Regions from separate parts of the Streptomyces sp. NPDC007917 genome, predicted to be linked through region 2. Evidence: riboswitches for the same ligand, from Rfam matches in the RefSeq annotation. Region 2 holds a riboswitch; the other holds the start of a gene.
The links. Region 2 has a riboswitch for glycine ahead of gcvT (glycine cleavage system aminomethyltransferase GcvT). Riboswitches for the same ligand answer to the same signal wherever they lie in the genome.

Region 1 (3,396 bases), on a different contig from region 2:
GGTGACCATCAGGACGGCCAGTTCGTCGCCGTACTGCTCGATCTTGGCGCGCAGGTCGTCGGCGTCCACCTCGCCGTCCTCGCCGGTCTTGACCACGACGACCTTCATGCCCGCCATCACGGCGCTGGCGGCGTTGGTGCCGTGCGCGGAGGACGGGATGAGGCAGACGGTGCGCCGCTCCTCGCCGTTCGCCCGGTGGTAGGCGCGCACGGCCAGCAGCCCGGACAGCTCGCCCTGCGATCCCGCGTTCGGCTGCAGGGAGACCTTGTCGTAGCCGGTGACCTCGGCCAGCCGCTCCTCCAGCTCGCGGATCAGCGTCAGATAGCCCTGGGCCTGCTCGACGGGCGCGAAGGGGTGCAGCGCCCCGAACTCCGGCCAGGTGACCGGCTCCATCTCGGTGGTCGCGTTGAGCTTCATGGTGCACGAGCCGAGCGGGATCATGCCCCGGTCCAGGGCGTAGTCGCGGTCGGCCAGGCGCCGCAGATAGCGCAGCATCGCGGTCTCGGAGCGGTGCTGGTGGAAGACCGGGTGGGTCAGATAGGCGTCGTCGCGCAGCAGGTCCTCAGGGAGCGCGTCGGCCGCGGCGGCGTCCAGCTCGTCGATGGCGGGCAGCCCGCCGTCCACGCCGAAGGCCGACCACACGGCGGCGAGCTGGGCGCGCCCGGTGGTCTCGTCGCAGGCGATGCCCACATGGTCGGCGTCGGTCAGCCGCAGGTTGACCCCGGCCTCGCGGGCCGCGGCGTGGACCTCGGCGGCCCTGCCCGGGACATGGGCGGTGAGGGTGTCGAAGAACGCACCGTGCACGATCTCCACGCCCCCGGCCCGCAGTCCCTCGGCGAGCACGGCCGCGTAGCGGTGGGTGCGCCGGGCGATGGTCCGCAGGCCCTCCGGGCCGTGGTAGACGGCGTACATCCCGGCCATCACGGCCAGCAGCACCTGGGCGGTGCAGATGTTGCTGGTGGCCTTCTCGCGGCGGATGTGCTGCTCGCGGGTCTGCAGGGCCAGGCGGTACGCCTTGTCTCCGTCGGCGTCGACCGAGACGCCCACCAGGCGGCCCGGCAGGCTGCGGGCGTAGGCCTCGCGGACGGCCATGAAACCGGCGTGCGGCCCGCCGAAGCCCATCGGCACGCCGAACCGCTGGCTGTTGCCGACGGCGATGTCGGCGCCCAGCTCCCCGGGCGAGGTGAGCAGGGTGAGGGCGAGCAGATCGGCGGCGACGGTGACCACGGCGCCGAGCTCATGGGCCCGCTCGATGACCGGGCGCAGGTCGCGCACCGCGCCGGAGGCGCCCGGGTACTGCAGCAGCACGCCGAACACCCCGCGCTCGGCCACCTCGGCCGGTATGCCCGCCGAGAGGTCGGCGACGACCACCTCGACGCCGGTGGGCTCGGCCCGGGTCCGGATGACCGCGACGGTCTGCGGCAGGGTGTCGGCGTCGATCAGGAACACGCCCTGCTTGACCTTGCCCACCCGCCGCGACAGCGCCATGGCCTCGGCGGCGGCGGTGGCCTCGTCGAGCAGCGAGGCGCCCGCGGTCGGCAGCCCGGTGAGGTCGGCGACGACGGTCTGGAAGTTGAGCAGCGCCTCCAGCCGGCCCTGGGAGATCTCCGGCTGGTAGGGCGTGTACGCGGTGTACCAGGCAGGGCTCTCCAGCACGTTGCGCAGGATCACCGGCGGGGTGAACGTCCCGTAGTAGCCCAGGCCGATCATCGGGGCGAGCGTCTGGTTGCGCTCGGCCAGGCCGCGCAGCTCGGCCAGCACCTCGGCCTCGGTGCGGGCCGGGGGCAGCCGCAGCTCCTCGGCGCTCCTGATGACCTCCGGCACGGCGGCCTGGGTGAGTTCGTCGAGGGAGCCGAAGCCGACCTGCGCGAGCATCTTGGCCTGCGCCTCGGAGTCCGGTCCGATATGGCGCCGCTCGAACGGAGTACCGCGTTCCAGCTCGGTCAGTGAGGTGCGGTTGGCGGTCATCTGCGAGGCCTCCTGGTCTGTACGACCGACGAGGGGCACCACGGTACGGGTGCCCGAACGGCCTCCCCCTCTGTCATCTCGACCTGAGAGCTTCACCGGGCCCGCGGGCGGCGACCCGGCTTTCACCGTCGGTGAGGAGGGGTCACGGAGCCGTGCTCGTCCGTGGCCCACCCTGCTTTCCAGAGTGACCTCACCCGCGCGGTACGTGTGCCTGAGAGATTCCGGGGAGGAGTTGCTCCTTCGGCGCCTCCGACAACGTCGGCGGAGGACTCTCCCGCACGGGGTCTGCAGCCACCGTCAGCCTACCAGCGAGCCTGCCGCCAGGGATTTTGAGCAAGCGCTCGAGTGGACGCGCGCGGCGTTGTGTCTTTTCGTAGGAAACACGAAGAATCAAGAGCATCGCCGGGCAGTCATGAAAAAAGCCACCTGTGGGAGAGAGTGTGCAGACCGACATCGATCCGCGGACCCTCATCGGCCGGAAGGCCTACGACCGCGATGGCGCGAAGATCGGCACCGTGGACGAGGTCTACCTCGACGACGCGACCGGCGAGCCGGAGTGGGCGGCGGTACGCACCGGCCTGTTCAGCCGGGACGTGTTCGTGCCTCTCGAACCCAGCGAGGTCATCGACGACGCGCTGCGGGTGCCGTACGAGCGGGCGCTCATCAAGGACGCGCCGGACTTCGGGGTCGGCCGCCATCTGTCGCCCGAGCAGGAGCTGCAGCTCTACCACCACTACGGTCTGGACGTGACCGGCTGACCCGGGGTGTCGGCCTCGCTCGCGGCGGGCCGGAGCAGCGGCAGCGGCTCCGCGGGCTCCAGCGCCGGGTCGTCGACCGCGAAGGTCCGCACCCGGCCCGGCTCGGACCAGGGCTCCTCGAACCGCACCGTCACCCGGCCGACCCCGCTGCCCTGCACCCACCCCGCCCCGTACTCGGCGTGTCGTACATCGGAGCCGGGCGGCCAGCGGCGGGGCCGGTCGACGCCCTCGTCCTCCTCCAGGGCCGCCGGGGCGGGCTCCGGTATCCCCCCGGCCTCCCGCGTCCCCTCCGCGGCACCGTGGGCCTCCTGGGCCTCATGAGCGGCCTGGGCGGCCTGGGCGGCCTGGGCGAACAGATCCTCCTGGGTGTAGTCCGCCAGGCCGCTCACGCCCACTCCCAGCAGCCGCACGCCCGCCGTGGTGTCCACACCTTCCAGCAGCCGCGCCGCGGCCTCCCGCACCACGGCCGGATCGTCCGTCGGCCCGCGCAGCGTCTCGGACCGGGTCAGCGTGGAGAAGTCGTAACGCCGCACCTTGAGCACGACCGTGCGCCCCGAACGGCCGGCCCCGCGCAGCCGCCGCACACACCGGTCGGCCAGCCGCGCCACCTCCAGCTGCACCCGCGTGCGGTCGGTGAGGTCGACGTCGTACGTGTCCTCCACCGATACGG
Region 2 (3,396 bases):
GTGGACTGCTGGCGGTGGAGTTCGGCGTCGACCGCGGCGGCTACGTCCGGGTCGAGCTCGTGCAGGGAGCTGTTGAGAAGCGACATCAGGGTCCCGATCGAAGGAAGGGTTCAGTTTTCGGTGAAGGCGGCGTACTCGTCGGCGGACAGCAGTTCGTCCGGCTCGTCCGTCACCCGCACCTTGAACAGCCAGCCGCCCTCGAAGGGGGCGGAATTCACCAGCGCCGGGTCGTTCACCACGTCCTCGTTGATCTCGGTGACCTCGCCGGTGACCGGCGCGTAAAGATCGCTGACGGACTTCGTGGACTCCAGTTCGCCGCAGGTCTCACCCGCGGTGACCGTCGTGCCGACCTCCGGAAGCTGGACGAAGACGACATCGCCGAGCGAGTTGGCCGCGAACTCGGTGATGCCGACCGTCGACACACCGTCCTCGCCGGCCGACAGCCACTCGTGCTCCTTGCTGTAACGCAGCTGCTGGGGGTTGTTCATAGGTCCGATTCTCCTGGATACGGGGGAGTGCTTGGGAAACGGGTCTTGCCTGGTGGGACAGGCGGTACGCAGGGATATGCGCGGGATGGCCCGGCGCCGCCCGGTGGACGGCGGCCGGGCACCGGGGGACGGCGGGCTCAGCGCCGCTTGTAGAAGGGGAGGGCCACGACCTCGTACGGCTCATGGGTACCGCGGATGTCCACCGACACTCCCGCCGTCCCCGGCGCGGCGTGCGCGGCGTCCACGTACGCGATCGCGATCGGCTTGCCGAGGGTGGGCGAGGGCGCGCCCGAGGTGACCTCGCCGATCACCGCGCCGTCCGCGGCGAGCACCGCGTACCCCGCGCGCGGGACCCGGCGGCCCGCCGCGACCAGGCCGACCAGCGCCCGCGGCGGATCTGCCTCGGCCCGCCGGGCCGCCGCCTCCAGGGCCTGGCGCCCGACGAAGTCACCGGGCTTGTCGAACTTCACCACCCGGCCGAGCCCCGCGTCGAAGGGCGTGGTCGCGCGGGTCAGCTCATGCCCGTACAGCGGCATCCCGGCCTCCAGGCGCAGCGTGTCCCGGCAGGACAGCCCGCACGGGACCAGCCCGGCCGGGGCCCCCGCCTCGCTCAGCGCCTGCCACAGCCGCTCGGCGTCGCCCGGCGGGACGAACAGCTCGAAGCCGTCCTCGCCCGTGTAGCCGGTACGGGCGATCAGCGCCGGGACGCCCGCGACCGTGCCGGGCAGGCCCGCGTAGTACTTGAGGCCGTCCAGATCGGCGTCGGTCAGGCCCCCCAGGATCGCTGCGGACGCCGGGCCCTGGACGGCGATCAGCGCGTACGCGTCCCGGTCGTCCCGTACGGCGGCGTCTAGGCCCTCGGCGCGCTCGGTCAGCGCGTCCAGCACCACCTGGGCGTTCGAGGCGTTGGCGACCACCAGGAACTCCTGCTCGCCGAGGCGGTAGACGATCAGGTCGTCCAGGATGCCGCCTTCGGCGTCGCAGATCATGGTGTAGCGGGCGCGGCCGACGGCGAGCGCCGACAGATGGCCCACCAGCGCCCGGTCCAGGGCGGCGCCGGCCTGCGGACCGGTGAGTGTGATCTCCCCCATGTGGGAGAGGTCGAAGAGGCCGGCGCGGGTGCGCACCGCGGTGTGCTCGTCGCGCTCGCTGCCGTAGCGCAGCGGCATGTCCCAGCCGGCGAAGTCGGTCATGGTGGCGCCCAGCGCGCGGTGCACCGCGTCCAGGGCGGTGCGGCGGGGGGTTGAGACATGGGTCATAAGGGTTGGCTCCAGGGCGGGACGACGACGAGGACGACGAGGACGTTGTCCTCCCCATCTGTCATCGGAACCTGAGAGGTTCGCCGTGACCCCTTCTTCGAGCGGTCCGGCTTGCACCGTGGGTGGAGCCACGCCAGCGGCTCGCTTTTCAGATCTGCCTCGTCCACGCGGTATCGGGGCCTGAGAGATTCAAGGGAGGACTTGCTCCTTCGGCGCCCCGGACGGCCGGCACTGCTGCCGGTGGCCGAGGACTCTCCCGCGCGGATTCAAGCGGCCGGTATGGAGTTGCGCGCAACATCATCGCACGTACGCCCGAGAAGGGAAGGCCCGAACGGGCAGAACCGCCGTCGCCCCTGGCCCCTGACCCCCGAAGGCCGGACCCACAGGGCACGAACACCCAGCCCACGGGAATACCACCTTGCTGGACATTACCTTTTCTTGACACTCTTCGGGAACGAGCCGCAGTGACCGACCTAGGAGGACGATCACGGTGCACGGGCAGGGTACGTACGCGACGACGACATGTGGACCCCTGCCGGTGACGCAGGGCGCGGCGCCGACCGGAGGTGCGCTCAGGCCGGGGCGCGGGGCGCATGTGCACGATCTGCGCGGCGACGGCGGCGCGGCCGCGACCGGGCGCGAGCTGCGCTACCGCGCGGGGGACGTGGTGGTCGCCTCCGGGCTGCCCGGCAGCGGCAAGAGCACCATGATCGGCCGGGCCGTGCCCCGCCTGGACCAGCGCGGGGGCGTGGTGCTGCGGGTGGACTCGCAGGACACCCGCGAGCGCTGGGAGCGGCGGGTGCCCCGCTGGCTGCCGTACGCCCTCTACCGCCCCCTGGTGCGCTGCGCCCACTACGCCGGGCTGCGCCGGGCGCTGCGCTCGGGCGCCAGCGTCGTGGTGCACGACTGCGGCACGCTCCCCTGGGTCCGCCGCTGGCTGGCCCGCGACGCCCGGCGCACCGGCCGCCGGCTGCACATGGTGCTGCTGGACGTGGGGGCCGCGGTGGCCCTGGAGGGGCAGGCCGCCCGCGGCCGCGCGGTCTCCCGCTACGCCTTCGGGCGGCACCGCCGCGCCGTGGGACGGCTGGTCGCCGCCGCGGAGGGCGGGCGGCCGCCCGAAGGCTGCGCCTCGGTGGCGCTGCTGGATCGGGCGGCCGCCGGCGCGCTGCGCCGCATCGGCTTCGAGTGACGCGCGGCGGGACGGCGGAGCGCAGCCGTCACGGGGTCCCGGCGATCGCCTCCACCGGGTGGGGCAGCGGCATGGGGGCCACGGAGTCGTCCTCGGCCACCTTGGGCGCGGCGGGCTCGACGGCAGACAGGGGGCTGAGGGCCGTCGTGGTGGGCCGCTGCGTACCGGGCTTCTTCACGTCCGGCTTCTCGGCGGGCTTCTCGGCGCCGGGCTTCTCGGTGCCGGGCTCCTCGGTGTCGCCGGGCTTGGTGTCGTGCTTCTTGGCGTCCTGCTTCTTGGCGTCCGGCTTCTTGGCGTCCTGCTTCTTGCCGTGGTCGCTCTTGTCGTGGTCCTTCTTGCCGTGCTCGTTCTTGTCGTGCTCGTTCTTCGCGTGGTCCTTCTTTACGTGATCGTCCTTGCCGTGGTCGTGCTTACCGGGCTTGTCGGTGCCGGGCTTCGCGCCGGGCTCGGTGGCGGCAGC

Region 1: it holds a riboswitch for glycine, as region 2 does, so the genes downstream of both, gcvP (aminomethyl-transferring glycine dehydrogenase) here and gcvT (glycine cleavage system aminomethyltransferase GcvT) in region 2, are expected to answer to the same signal.

The regions. Positions count from the first base shown of each region.
Region 1 covers NZ_JBIBKK010000003.1:9,739-13,134, reverse strand. Annotated here, with positions in the region: gene gcvP (aminomethyl-transferring glycine dehydrogenase) at 1-1,968, opposite strand, end outside; glycine riboswitch at 2,158-2,255, opposite strand; gene ACFZDL_RS06000 (PRC-barrel domain-containing protein) at 2,409-2,726, shown strand; gene ACFZDL_RS05995 (DNA polymerase IV) at 2,702-3,396, opposite strand, start outside.
Region 2 covers NZ_JBIBKK010000007.1:236,119-239,514, reverse strand. Annotated here, with positions in the region: gene glyA (serine hydroxymethyltransferase) at 1-86, opposite strand, end outside; gene gcvH (glycine cleavage system protein GcvH) at 111-488, opposite strand; gene gcvT (glycine cleavage system aminomethyltransferase GcvT) at 626-1,747, opposite strand; glycine riboswitch at 1,906-2,016, opposite strand; gene ACFZDL_RS16195 (AAA family ATPase) at 2,238-2,936, shown strand; gene ACFZDL_RS16190 (hypothetical protein) at 2,965-3,396, opposite strand, start outside.